Regions from separate parts of the Kutzneria sp. NPDC051319 genome, predicted to be linked through region 1. Evidence: riboswitches for the same ligand, from Rfam matches in the RefSeq annotation. Region 1 holds a riboswitch; the other holds the start of a gene.
What was found. A riboswitch is a leader RNA that binds a small molecule or an ion and turns the genes downstream of it on or off. The one in region 1 is predicted to bind thiamine pyrophosphate.

Region 1 (6,937 bases):
GGGGCCACCCCCTCCCGCGCGGCCAGGTCGCCCAGCCGCATCGGCCCCTTGTAGGCCAGCGTGGCCAGGGCCGAGATCGAGCCCTGGCCGAGGCCGGGGGACCCGCTGCGGCGCAGGATCCGGGACAACCGGCCGACCGCCAGGTACAGCCGCGTGGTCTCGTCGACCGTAGCCGTCGTCGTCGACATCGCCACGACACTCACTCCTCGGGTTGGTGGCACCTCTCGTTCATGATGACTCAACGAGCCGGGGAGGAGGCCTGCGCCCAGAAGCGTTGCGGAATTCTCCCCGCAAGTAGGGCCGAACGGCCTGCTTCCACTGCCCCACGCATCGCCGCCGCCATGCGCTCCGGGTCCTGCGCACGGGTGACGGCGGTGGCCAGCAGCACGGCCGAGCAGCCCAGCTCCATGGCCTGGGCGGCGTCGGAGGCGGTGCCGATGCCGGCGTCGAGGATCACCGGCACGCTCGCACGGGAGACGATCAGCTCGATGTTGTGCGGGTTGCGGATGCCGAGACCGGTGCCGATGGGGGAACCCAGCGGCATCACGGCGGCGCAGCCCACCTCCTCCAGCCGCAGCGCCAGCACCGGGTCGTCGTTGGTGTAGGGCAGCACCACGAAGCCGTCGTCGACCAACTGCTGGGCGGCGTCGAGCAGCTCCACGGAGTCCGGCAGCAGGGTCCGGTCGTCGGCGACGACCTCCAGCTTCACCCAGTTGGTCTCCAGGGCCTCCCGGGCCAGCCGGGCCGTGAGCACCGCCTCCGCCGCCGTCCGGCAGCCCGCGGTGTTCGGCAGCGGCTCAATTCCCAGGCGGCGCAACAGGTCCAGCACGCCCGTGCCGCCGGCGGCGTCCATCCGCCGCATGGCGACGGTGGTCAGCTCGGTGCCGGCGGCCAGCAGCGCCCGTTCCAGCACGGCCAGGTTGGCCGCGCCGCCGGTGCCCATGACCAGGCGCGAGCCGAACTCGCGGTCGGCGATGACAAACGGATCGTCCACGCTTCAGCCTCCCTGCACCGCGGTGAGCACCTCGATGGCGCCGCCGGCCTCGATCACCGTCTCCGCCCAGTCGGCGCGCGGCACGACCTCGCCGTCCAGCGCCACCGCGATGCCCTGCGGCGGGGCGGCGATGGCGGCGAGCGCGTCGGCGACGGTGGCCCCGTCGGCCAGTTCGCGCTCGGTCCCGTTGACCACGACCAGCACTTTCAGCCTCCCCCGTTGGAAACGGCGAGCAGTCGGCCCGGATCGGCGGCACGCGCCGGTTCCGGGGGTTCACGGCCGGCCAGTAGGTCGACCACCGCCTCGGCGGTGATCGGGGCGAGCAGGATGCCGTTTCGGTGATGGCCCGTCGCGGCCAGCACGCCCGGCTCCAGCCAGCCCAGCAGCGGCAGGTTGTCGGGGCTGCCGGGGCGCAGGCCGGCGGCGCATTCCACCACCGCGTACTCCCCGATCCCCGGCAGCACGCGTTCGGCGTCGCGCAGCAGATCCCGCACGCCACCGACCGTCACCTCGGTGTCGAAGCCCGCTTCGTACTGGGTCGCGCCCAGCACCAGGCCTCGGCCGTCCCTCGGCACCAGGTAGACCTGCCGGCCCTCGACCAGGGCCCGGACCGTTCGTTTCGGCGGATCAAGGGCCCCGTCGCGGGCTTTCAGCCGCAGCACCTCGCCCTTGACCGGCCGGATGACCTTGGCCAGCCCTTCGTACAGGCCGCCGCTCCAGGCGCCCGCGGCCAGCACCACGACATCGCAGTCCACGGTGGATCCGTTGGCCAGCAGCACTTCGCCCGCGCTGACGCTGGTCGCGGCGACCGCGATCGGCTGCGTGCCGGCATCCACCGCCGCCTTGCGCAACGCGGTCAGCAGCACCCTGTTGTCCACGGCCAGGTCCCCGGGCACCAACAGTCCACTTCGGACGGATGTGCCGAGCGAGGGCTCCAACCGCCGGGCCTCGCGGGCGTTGACCTTCTCGACCTCGCGGCCCAGTCGGCCCAGGAAGTCGGCGACCCCGTCGAGCTCCTCCCGGTCGGCCGCATCAACCGCGACGACCAGGGTTCCCTCTGTGCGGAGGCCACCGTTCTTTTCCAGTCTGGCGGCGAAATCCGGCCAGCGGTCCAGCGACGCGCTGCCCAGGGCCAGCACGTGTTCCTCGCCCGGCCACGCCTCCGTGACCGGCGCGAGCATGCCGCCCGCCACCCAGGACGCGCCCGAACCCGGCGCGGCATCGATCAGCTGGACCTGGTGGCCCGCCTCGGCGGCCGCCCAGGCGACCGACAGACCGACGACCCCACCACCGACAACGGCGATCTTCACGACACATCACGCTCCCTGCGCCGGCATGACCCGGATCAGGTTCGACGGTCAGAGCTGGCAAGCTCCCTCTCAGCCCGGTTCCTCCAGGCTCCCGTGCGGACCACTGGGTTCTACCGTAGCACCCGTGCCAGCACTGGATGGAGATCAGATCAGGAAGCGGCTCGCCGACGCACGGCTGTACCTGTGCACCGACGCCCGCACCGGGACCGGCGACCTCGCCGAGTTCGTCGACGCCGCCCTCGCCGGCGGCGTGGACATCGTGCAGCTGCGGGACAAGGGCATGGAGGCCCGTCACGAGCTCGCGGCGCTGGAGGTGATCGCCGAGGCCTGCGCCCGCCACGGGGCCCTGCTGTCGGTCAACGACCGCGCCGACATCGCCGTCGCGGCCGGGGCCGACGTCCTGCACCTCGGCCAGGACGACCTGCCCGTGCCGTTGGCCCGCCGCATCGCCGGCGACGACATCGCCATCGGCCGGTCCACCCACGACTTCGCGCAGGCCGACGCCGCCGCCGCGGAGGCCGGCGTGGACTACTTCTGCACGGGCCCCTGTTGGCCGACACCCACCAAGCCCGGTCGGCCGGCGCCAGGGCTGGATCTGGTGCGCCATGTGACATCAGAGCGGCCTTGGTTCGCCATCGGCGGCATCGACCTGCCCCGCCTGGACGAGGTCCTGGCCGCCGGCGCGCAGCGGATCGTGGTCGTGCGGGCCATCACGGCGGCGGAGGACCCCCGTGCGGCGGCCGAGGCGTTGAAGGCCCGCCTCGCCTAGGCCCGGCGGCGTTTTTTCGCTACGTGAGTGGCTCATTTCGCGTTTTCGGGCACCTGAGCCACTCAGGTGCCCCTGGAAGCGAAATGAGCCACTCACGTAGAACAAAAAAAGCCCCGGCGGCCGGCTTGCAGGGAGGGGTGCCGGCCGCCGGGGCGGTGGTGGGCTTGCAGGGGGAGCCCACCGGGGAATCAGCTCGTCACGAGCCGTAGTCCGTAGGTGCTCAGCGCCGGGTTCACCGGGCTGAAGTACGTGGTGCCGCCGTGCGTGCAGTCACCGGAGCCGCCGGAGGTGACGCCCTGGGCCTGGTTGCCGCTGATCCAGGCGCCGCCGGAGTCGCCGGGCTCGGCGCAGACGTTGGTCCTGGTCAGGCCGGTGACGGTGCCCTGCTGGTAGACGACGGTCTGGTTCTTGGCCTGGATGGTGCCGCAGTGCCAGCCGGTGGTGGAGCCGGAGCGGCAGACCGCGGCGCCGACGGCGGCCTCGGCGGAGCCCTTGACGGCCACGGCGCCTCCGCCGCTGGCCACGGTCCCGGACAGCGTCCACTGGCCGCTGGTCACGTCGACCTTGCCGTAGTCCCCGCCGGAGCCGAAGTGGCTGCCGTTGATCCGACCGAGTGAAACCTGGTTGTACCCGGATGCAGCACCGCCGCCGGCCGTGCAATGGCCGGCGGTCACGAAGTGTTTGCCGCCGGCGGCGTCGGTGGCGCTGAAGCCGACCGAGCACCGGAAGTTCGATCCGTACCACGCGTCGCCGCCGCGAACGGCGTACAGCGGCTTCGGTCGCTCGGTCACGGCCTGCGCGCGGACGGCCGCACCGGCCGTCGCCAGGAAGGCCTCGGTGGCCGGCGAACGGTCCAGAACCTGCACCACGACCTGGTCGGTCGGCAGGTCGACGTACCAGCCGACCACCCCGGCCGGCACCTGCTTCTGGCGGAGTCCGTCTGCGACGGCGGTCAGTTGCGCGTCCGTTCGGGTGACAACCCTTGCCTCAACGCCCGCGGCGCGTACACGCGCGAGGGCTGTGACGTCGGTCACCGCCACGACGGCCTCGCCGGCCGCGGCGTCGAACCAGGAGCCGGCGAAGATCGGCCCGAGAACAGTGCGCAGCGTTGCGACCTGCACATCGGCACGATTCTGTTGAGCGAATGTCACCATCGCCCGAGCGGGTGACAACCCCAGATCACGCTGCAACGCGCTCGCTACATCGGGTGATATGACCACACCATTCGTGGACGTATCGACAGAGACGGGCGCAGAAGCTGCCGCTGCCGGTACGCTGACAGTAGCGGCGAGGCCGATGGACAACAGGGCAGCGCCGGTGATGCGAGCCGCAGCAATGCGGTTCATCAGACGTCTCCCTCATCTTCGGATGCGGGGACTCGGGAGTGGCGGTTGCAGGGACCCCTTCCCGAGCCTTTCAGGGGGACGGGCGGTGGGGCGGCGGCAGGGGTCGCCCCACCTTCCCCCCACCTCTGACTCTCGACTCGCTATGTCTAGCGTGGTGAGTCACGGTGGTCGCTGCGAAAGCCGCCAAACTTCGCCTCCCCCGGAAATCCGTCCCGCCGGGCACGCCGCCGAATGTCCTTCGGCCGAGAGTCCGATCGGGCGCAAAGCGTGTCACAAGATCCGACCGCATGGGTACGACGCGTAGCGGTTAACACTTGACGTTTAAGTAACGTCGCGCATAAATGCTGTTCCATACCGCTGACCGCGATCCTTTGCCCGTCCGGACGTCCTCATGACCGTTCGGCCTATCGGTGGCAGTCGGACTACCCGAATCGGCGGCAGCCCGGTTGGCCCCTGGCGAGCAGCGCGATCAGCGGCTAGTTCGCGCGCGGCCGTGCGGGACCTAGTTCGCCCCCGGCGGCGGATTGCCGCTCGTGCCGGTCAGCTGCTGCGAGGTTGTCGTCGTGGTCGTGGTCGACGGGCTCGTGGACGTCGATGTGCTGGTCGACGTGGATGACGGCGGCGTGCTGGACGTGGTCGTGGGCGTGGTGCTCGACGTGGACGTCTCGGTGGTGGTCGGCGGCGGGGTGCTCGTCGGGTGCGAGTTGCCGCCCTGCCCCGACTGCCCGAACAGCGCGCCGACGGTGGTGCGGTCGCCGTTGCCGGCGGTGGCGTGGCCGCTCAGCAGCTCCACGCCGGTCAGCACGCCCATGCCGAGCACGAAGGCCACGCCGACGGCGGCGACCATCATCGGCCACCGGCGCTTGCCGGCCTCCTCCTCCTTGGGCGGCGCGACCATCAGCCGCACGGTCTCGGCGTCGTGCGACGCGCCGACCGGCGGCTGCTCATCCGTCCTGATACGGGCGGTCACGCGGCTGCGGGCGGCCTGGATGGACCGCTCGTACATCGCCGTGCCGACGGTGCCGACCACGCTGGCCAGCCCGGCTCCGGTGATGGTGCCCGCGACGCCCAGTTTCGACCCCAACACGGCCGCCGTCACGGACGCCAGCGCGCCCGCCGTGACCTGAGTCGGCTTGATCTCCAGCCGTTTCGTGCTGTGCTCCTCGCTCATCGCTCCCAATCCCCTACTGCACCTGTCAACGCACAAGACGCGGCGGGCACTCCCGGGGTTGGGCGATGGTGAGCACGAACACCCCGTTCAGTCCACTGTGGACGAATGATGCGGCACCACGTGGGTCGGCGGCCCTTCCACGCCGCAGTGCAGGCAATCCCCCGGATGCGGGGAATCCTCGACAACGGCGGGGCTGGGCGCCTGGCCGAGAACTCGGTTGTCCACCCAGAAGGCGATCAAACCCCCGATGACGGCGGCGATTGCGCAAATCAGCAGGGCCATCTGCCAACCGGCGGTCAACGCGGTCGGATCGGCGTACTTCTCGCCGGTGATGCCGGCCGCCGCCGGCAGCACGGCCACCGCGAGCAACGAACCCGTCCTGGCCACCGCGTTGTTCACGCCCGAGGCCACGCCCGCGTGCCGGTCGGGGGCCGCGGCCAGCACGGTCGCCGTCACCGGCGCGACGGCGATCACCAGGCCGAGGCCGAACACCACGACGCCCGGCAGCACGCCCGTGAGATAGGACGACCCCGGCACCGCCCAGCGCAGCATGAGCATGCCGGCGCCGACCAGGACCGGGCCGACGATCAACTGGAGGCGCGGGCCGATGCGCTGGGCGAGCTTCCCGGACTGCGCGGAGCCCAACAGCATGATCACCGTGATCGGCAGCCCGGCCAGGCCGGCCAGTACCGGCGGGTAGTGCATGGACACCTGCAGCTGCATGACCATCAGCATCATCACGCCGCCGAGCGCCGCGTAGAGCATGAACGTCAGCAGGTTGGACACGGTGAACGTGCGGTTGGCGAACAGGTCGGGCGGGACCAGCGGGTCCCGCTCGCGGACCTGGAGGACGCAGAAGCCGGCCAGCGAGAGCACGCCGACGATGATCGCGACCAGCACGATCGGGTCGGTCATGCCCCGCGCCGGCCCTTCGACCAGCGCCCCGGTGACGCCGGCCAGCCCCAGCGCGCACAACACCGTGCCGAGCACCTCGGGATGGCCCTTCATCTGTGAGTCCTTGGACTCGGGCACGTAGCGGCGGCACAGGTAGATGCACAGGACCGCGACCGGCACGTTGACCAGGAACGCCAGCCGCCACGACCAGGCCTGGATCAGCAGGCCGCCGACCAGCGGCCCGACCGCCGTGGCCACGCCGCCGAGACCCGACCACGCGCCGATGGCCCGGGCCCGGTCGTCGTGGGCGAAGGCCGACTGCAGGATCGCCAGCGAGCCCGGGGTCAGCAGGGCCCCTCCGATGCCCTGGAGGACCCGTGCGGCCACCAGCACGCCGGTGGTGGGGGCCAGGCCGCACAGGACGGACGCCAGGCCGAACCAGACGACTCCGAT
Region 2 (6,937 bases), on a different contig from region 1:
GGTCGCCGCGCGGATCGAGTTCGACGCCGCCTGCCAGGCCGACACCTCCAGCGTGCCGTCGTCGCCGGTGCCGGCCAGCGCGCGCCAACCGTCCATTGTGGTCAGTGACCGTGCGATCAGGCCGACGATCGGCACCAGCAGGGCGATCACGACGACTGCGGCCGCTGCCACCACGATCCATTCAGCACCGACCGGCCTTTTCGCCGTCTCCGTGCGGCCACGCAACTTCAAGGCCGTCTCCCGGCGTCGCCGTGCGAACGCGCCGACCAGCAGGACGGCGATCACCGCGACCACCTGGAGGATCGACAACGCCGCCGCGCCGGGCAAATCGAACAGGTCGACCGTGCGGAGGTAGATCTCGGTTTCCAACGTCCGGTAGCGCGCCCCGCCGAGCATCAGCACCACACCGAAACTGGTGGCACAGAACAAAAAAACCACCGCCGCGGCCGAACCGATGGCCGGCGCGATGGCCGGCAGGACCACCGACGTGAACGCCCGCCACCGCGACGCCCCCAGCGACCGGGCCGCCTCCTCCGCGCGCCGATCCGTGTGGGCCCACAGCCCGCCCACCGTCCGGGCCACCACTGCGACGTTGAAAAACGCGTTGGCCAGCACGATCGACAGCACGCCGCCGTCCGGCAGCAGCGACCGGAACGCCAGGCCCACCACCACCGTCGGCAGCACGAACGGCACCAGGATCAGCGTGCGCACCAGGCCGACACCCGGCAGCTTGCAGCGCGCCATCACATACGCCAGCGGCATGCCCATCAGCACCGCCACCAGCGTCGCCGCGGCCGCCTGGCCGAGCGTGAACGCCACCAGCCGCCAGGTGTCGCCGCTGGTCAGCACCTCCGTGACGCCGCTGCCGCCCAGGCCGATGCCGACGATCGACACCACCGGCCAGGCGAAGAACAGGCCGAGGAAGCCGACCGGAACCAGGGCCAGCAGCAGCAGAACTAGCCTTGGAGCAGCGTTCGACACTGCTGGACCCACTTCTCCCGGTTGGCGTCCACCTGGTCGGCCGGCAGCTGCGCCGGCGCGTCCGGCAGCGGGGCCGCCGTCTTCCAGGCGTCCGGCAGGGCAACGCCCTCACGCGACGGGTAGACGTACATGCTGCCCGGCACCTGCTCCTGGAACTTCTGCGAGATCAGGAAGTCCAACACCTTCTTGGCGTCGTCCGGGTTCTTGGCGCCGTTGAGCACACCCGCGTACTCGACCTGGCGGTAGCAGGTGTTCAACACGGCCTTGGTCCGCGGCTTGCCGTCGTCGCCGATCTCGTCGGCCGGCGAGGACGCGTAGGACACCACCACCGGGCGCGGGCCCTTGCCCGACGAGCCCGAGAAGTCCTGCGTGTACGCCTCGTCCCAGCCCGCGTCGACCTTCACGTCGTTGGCCTTGAGCTTGGTCCAGAAGTCCGGCCACTTGTCCGCGCCGAACTGCTTCACCGTGCCCAGCAGGAAGGCCAGGCCCGGCGACGAGGTCGACGGGTCCTCCACCACGGTCTGTCCCTTGTAGCGGGGATCGACCAGGTCGTCGTAGCCGGTCGGCGCCGGCAGGTTGTGCTGGGCGTACCAGCCCGTGTCCACGTTCAGGCACACGTCGCCGACGTCGATCGCCGTCAGCCGGTGCGAGTCGTCGATCTGGTAGCGCTGCGGGCCCTTGCCCGCGTCCGGGCTGCTGTACGGGGCGAAGACGCCGCCCGACAGCGCCCTGGACGCGAAGGTGCTGTCCACGCCGTACGCGATGTCGCCGATCGGGTTGGCCTTGGTCAGCACCAGCTTGTTGGTCAGCGCGCCCGCGTCGCCGTTCGTGCTGACCTTCACCGTGATGCCCGAGGTCTTCTGGAAATCCGCCCACAGTGCCTTGTCGACCGCCCACGAGTCGTGGGTGACCAGCGTCACCGTGTGTCCGCTCGGGGCCTGTTCGCCGCCTCCGACCAGCGAACAGCCGGCGAGTGTCGTCGCCGCCAGCGCCAGCGCGGCCAGCCGTGCCGTCCGGGTCAAGTTCTCCTCCAGGTGACCTCGTCGCGCGAGGTCGCCCGTAGTGCCTCCCTCCACCGGCATGACCCGGATCAGGTGCTTACGGTCGAGAGCTCGCCCGCTCTCCTCTCAGCCCGGCGTACCGGACTCCCGTGGCTCACCCGGAGCTTACGCTGCGTTCAGGCGTGGTCAGGACCACCATGGAGGGCATGGCGGAATTGCTCAGTGACGACCAGGTGACCGAGGCGCTGGGGCGGCTGTCCCAGTGGACCCAGGACGGCGAGGCCATAGTCCGCATCGCGGAACTGGCCAGCTTCTCCGAGGCGATCCAGGCGGTGAACCGCGTCGCCGAGATCGCCGAGAACGACAACCACCATCCCGACATCGACATCCGCTGGCGGACCCTGACGTTTCGATGCTCGACGCACAGCGCCGGCGGCATCACGGCCTTGGACGTGACACTCGCCGGCGAGATCGACAATGTGCTGGAGCTGCTCGGTCAGCCGAGCGAGTAGAGCAGGTTGCGGCCCGCCTCCGCGTTGCGCGGCTGGCACAGCACGTCGTAGCGGCGGGCCACCAGCTGGCTCTGCGACACGAAGTCCCGCTTGCCCCTCGTCGAGGCGTAGCTGATCGCCGCGAAGATCATGCTCGATCCCACGCCGGCCAGCAGGCCCAGCGCGATCACCAGCCAGCCCCCGCCCGCCGTGAACAGCGACAGCAGGATGCCCACGAACAGGCCGAACCACGCGCCCGAGGCCGCCGCCGCGCCCAGCACCCGTCCCCAGCTCAGCCGCCCCGCCACGCGCTCGACCAGCATCGGCTCCACGCCGACGATGGTGATGTCCTGCACCGGAAAGTCCCGGTCCGCAAGGAAGTCCACCGCCCGCTGCGCCTGCTCGTAGGTGTCGTACGACCCGATCGGCCAGCCGGTGGGCGGAGTGGGCAGCGCCGACGCCGGCCCGTTGTTGTTCGCGAATGCTGTAGTCATCTTGGCCCTCCTTGTCGGCCTTACACCTGCTTCAACGCCGCCCCCACCCCCCTTGTGCCCCTCCCCCGAACTCCACAGCCGAATCTCAGACTGCGCCCCGCAAGTCCCGCCCAACCGCAACATGCACCCCCGCGAGTCCCGCCCACCGTCACACCGAAACCCGCTTTCCGACACACCCCAGCGCCACCTCCACCCGCACGCCCCGCTGTCTCCCGCCCGGCGGCACACCGAAGGCCGCCTTCCAGCACGCCTCCACCGGCGCGCCCCGTTGTCTCCCGCCCCGCGGCACACCGAAGGCCGCCTTCCAGCACACCCCAGCAACACCTCCACCCGCGCGCCCCACCATGTCCCGCCCGGCGGCACACCGAAAGCCGCCTTCCAGCACGCCCCCACAGAGCCCAGCGACACCCCTCCCCCAGGCCCCGACGTGTCCCGCCCGAACCTGTTTTCCGACAGACCCTCGGGAGTCCCGTCCCGCCCTCTCACCCCATCGGGTTGTGACCTGCGCGACCCGGGCAACGATCGCCCCTCCCCGTGCGTCGTTGGTAGTGAAGCCGTTCAAGGGGATCAGAAGTGATGAAGTTCGTTCGCACCGCAACCGCCAGCGCCGCCGCCGTCGTTCTCGCCGTCCTGTTCGCCGTGCAGGCCCAGGCCGCCTCACCCAACCCGCGGGTCACCGCCCAGCCCGATCAGGGCAACGGCGACCTGATCTTCGCCGGCGCCGCCGGCCTGTTCATCCTCACCGCCGCCTTCGGCGTGATCATCTACGCCGCTCGGCACCGCCACTCCGAGCAGTGAGCCACCTGTGTCGGGGCTCCCTGAGCCCCGACACACCGGCTACCGCTGGGTCATGACCGCTCTGCCGGACTGGATGCGCCCTCCCCGCGCCGAGGGCTGGTTCGCGGACGACCTGGACCACCTGCCGGGGGCTCCCAGGCACACGGAACTGATCGACGGAGCCCTTGTCTTCATGGTGTCGCCGCGGCGGTACTGGCGTGCCATCGTCATTACTGTTTTCACGAACACCCTTGCCAGCCAGGCTCCGGACGGCATTTACGTAGTTCCCGAGATGACGGTCCGGCTCGACGAGCGCAACCGGCCGGAGCCCGACATTCTCGCGACAGTGGCGCCGATCGACTTCAACCGAACCTGGTTCGCTCCCAGCGATGTGGTGCTCGCTGTCGAAGTGGTCTCCCCGGAATCCGAGCACCGGGACCGCACGGTCATGCTTCGCAAGTACGCCGAAGCTGGCATCGCCCACTTCTGGATCATCGAAGAGGAAGACGGGGCACCCGTGGTGCACGTCTACGAGCTGGACCGGCCGACCAGCACATATGTCCCGGCCGGCATCTTCCGTGGTCGCCTGGAGCGTCCGGTGCCGTTCCCCATCGACATCGACCTCGCGGCGATGTTCAACCCGAAGAAGCGCTGAGGTCCAGCCACATCACGTGGAGGCCGACCAGGCCGTGGTCGGGGTGGTCGAAGGCCTCGGGGACCGTGCCGATGGTGCGGAAGCCGAGGGAGTGCCAGAGGGTGACGGCGCTGGTGTTGGTCTCGACGACGGCGTTGAACTGGATGCTGCGATAGCCGGCGGAGCGGGCCCAGTCGATGACGTGGAGGCCGAGGGCGCGGCCGACGCCGTGGGAGCGGTGGCTTGGGTCGACCATGAAGCTGGCCGTAGCGACGTGGGAGCCGCGGCCGGGCCGGTTGGGCCCGATCTTGGCGGAGCCGAGGATGGTGGGACCGTCGACGGCGACGACGGTCCGGCCGGGCGGGGATTCCATCCACCAGCCGCGGGCCTGGTCGAGCGTGAGGTCCTCGGGGAAGGCGTAGGTCCGGCCCTCGGCGACGATCTGGGCGAAGAACGGGTAGACCAGGGGCCAGTCGGGCTCGACGGCGTCACGGATGAGCACGCGCGAAACGGTAAACGGGACCGCAGGGACGTTCCACCCCGATACGTTGCCCCGATGGGGAGACGAGCGAACAGCAGGCTGGTGTCGGCGCTGACGATGGCGGCGGTGCTGGCGGTGAGCATGGTGCCGGCGGCGCAAGCGACGCCGAGCACGGCGGGCGACGCGCAGCTGGTGGCGGTGGAGGGGAACACCCTGGCCCACACGATCCGGTACGCGAACGGCAACTGGCAGCGGTTCGGGCACCTGGACGCCGCCCCGGTCGGCGAGCCCACCTCGGTGATCATCAAGGGCGAAGAGCACCTGTTCTTCCACACCTCGACGACGCTGCGGCACTACATCCGGCACGTGGACGGCACCTGGGATCTGGCCGGCAGCGTGCCGACGGTGACCGCGAACGAACTGGACACGATGGCTGCGGCCGGTTTGAACGGCCGAATCGCGCTGATCCGCAAACACGGCGACGGCGCTCTGCTGTCGATCCAGCAAGGGGACGGCACCTGGTCGACGTGGGAATCGGTGCCGCTGGGCCTACAGCCTGTGTGGAGCGAGTCACTGACCGCGGACGGGGGCACCCTGCGCGTGGCGGGGGTCACGGCAGACGGCAAGAACCTCGCGATGGTGAGCCGGTCGCCGGAGGGCGTGTGGTCGTCGCCGACGTACCGAACGCTCGGAGTGCTGGGCAACTCGCTCATCATCACAGCGGCCGGCATCGCACAGATCGGCACCGACCTTCACGTCATGGTCAGCTACTCGTTCAACGGCACCCGCCTGTGGCACCTGATCCTGCACGCCGACGGCACCTGGAGCGACATCGGCGAGGTCGAGTCGAACGACGCCGCCGGACCGATCCCCAACCTCATGGACTTCGCGGTGGCGGCCGCCCCCGGCGGTTCGCTTCAGGTCGCGGTGGCCACCACAAGCGGCCTGTTCCACACCGTCCGCCACGCCGACGGCACCTGGCAGCGCTTCGGCGACGTCGCCGGCGCGGCGGGCCCGGTGAACACGACCCGCATCACGCTGTCCGCCGACAACGGCTGAGGCGAAGCCGGGCGACGTCGTCGATCAGACGTTGAAGCGGAACTCGACGACGTCGCCGTCGGCCATCACGTAGTCCTTGCCCTCCATGCGGGCCTTGCCGGCGGAGCGGGCGGCGGCGACGGAGCCGGTGTCGACGAGGTCGCCGTAGGAGATGACCTCGGCCTTGATGAAGCCGCGCTCGAAGTCGGTGTGGATGACGCCGGCGGCCTGGGGCGCGGTGGCGCCCTGGGGGATGGTCCAGGCGCGGGATTCCTTGGGACCGGCGGTGAGGTAGGTCTGCAGGCCGAGGGTGTGGAAACCGGCGCGGGCCAGCGCGTCGAGGCCGGGCTCGTGCTGGCCGATGGACTCCAGCAGCTCCCGGGCGGACTCGGCGTCCAGCTCGATGAGCTCGGACTCGACCTTGGCGTCGAGGAACACGGCGTCGGCGGGGGCGACGAGCTCGCGCAGCTCCTTGAGCCGGGCCTCGTCGGTCAGCACGCCCTCGTCGGCGTTGAAGACGTACAGGAACGGCTTGCTGGTCAGCAGGTTGAGCTCCCGCAGCAGCGGGACGTCCAGCTCGGCCTGGGCCTGGAACAGGGTCCGGCCGGCGTCGAGCACGTCCTTGGCCTTGGCGGCGGCCTCGAAGGCGGGACGGCGGTCCTTGTGGGTCCGGCCCTCCTTCTCCAGCCGCGGCAGCGCCTTCTCCAGGGTCTGGAGGTCGGCCAGGATGAGCTCGGTGTTGATCGTCTCGATGTCGGACGACGGGTCGACGCGGCCGTCCACGTGCACCACGTCGGGGTCGTCGAACACGCGGATGACCTGGCAGATGGCGTTGGCCTCGCGGATGTTGGCGAGGAACTTGTTGCCGAGTCCGGCGCCCTCGGACGCGCCCTTGACGATGCCGGCGATGTCGACGAACGACACGGTCGCGGGCACGATCTTCTCGGAGTGGAACAGCTCGGCGAGCTTGTCCAGCCGCGGATCGGGCAGCGCGACCACACCCACGTTGGGCTCGATCGTCGCGAACGGGTAGTTCGCGG

Region 2: linked by a shared signal. The riboswitch ahead of AB0M73_RS41245 (thiamine ABC transporter substrate-binding protein) and the one ahead of thiO (glycine oxidase ThiO) in region 1 are both predicted to bind thiamine pyrophosphate.

What each region holds. Positions count from the first base shown of each region.
Region 1 is NZ_JBFBAM010000007.1:100,105-107,041, reverse strand. It holds gene AB0M73_RS09000 (MarR family transcriptional regulator) at 1-188, opposite strand, end outside; gene AB0M73_RS08995 (thiazole synthase) at 239-994, opposite strand; gene thiS (sulfur carrier protein ThiS) at 998-1,198, opposite strand; gene thiO (glycine oxidase ThiO) at 1,201-2,304, opposite strand; TPP riboswitch at 2,300-2,409, opposite strand; gene thiE (thiamine phosphate synthase) at 2,429-3,073, shown strand; gene AB0M73_RS08975 (S1 family peptidase) at 3,262-4,194, opposite strand; gene AB0M73_RS08970 (hypothetical protein) at 4,922-5,590, opposite strand; gene AB0M73_RS08965 (MFS transporter) at 5,678-6,937, opposite strand, start outside.
Region 2 is NZ_JBFBAM010000074.1:32,806-39,742, forward strand. It holds gene AB0M73_RS41240 (iron ABC transporter permease) at 1-981, opposite strand, end outside; gene AB0M73_RS41245 (thiamine ABC transporter substrate-binding protein) at 957-2,003, opposite strand; TPP riboswitch at 2,032-2,143, opposite strand; gene AB0M73_RS41250 (4a-hydroxytetrahydrobiopterin dehydratase) at 2,189-2,494, shown strand; gene AB0M73_RS41255 (general stress protein) at 2,479-2,967, opposite strand; gene AB0M73_RS41260 (hypothetical protein) at 3,544-3,765, shown strand; gene AB0M73_RS41265 (Uma2 family endonuclease) at 3,818-4,399, shown strand; gene AB0M73_RS41270 (GNAT family N-acetyltransferase) at 4,380-4,880, opposite strand; gene AB0M73_RS41275 (hypothetical protein) at 4,935-5,918, shown strand; gene ychF (redox-regulated ATPase YchF) at 5,943-6,937, opposite strand, start outside.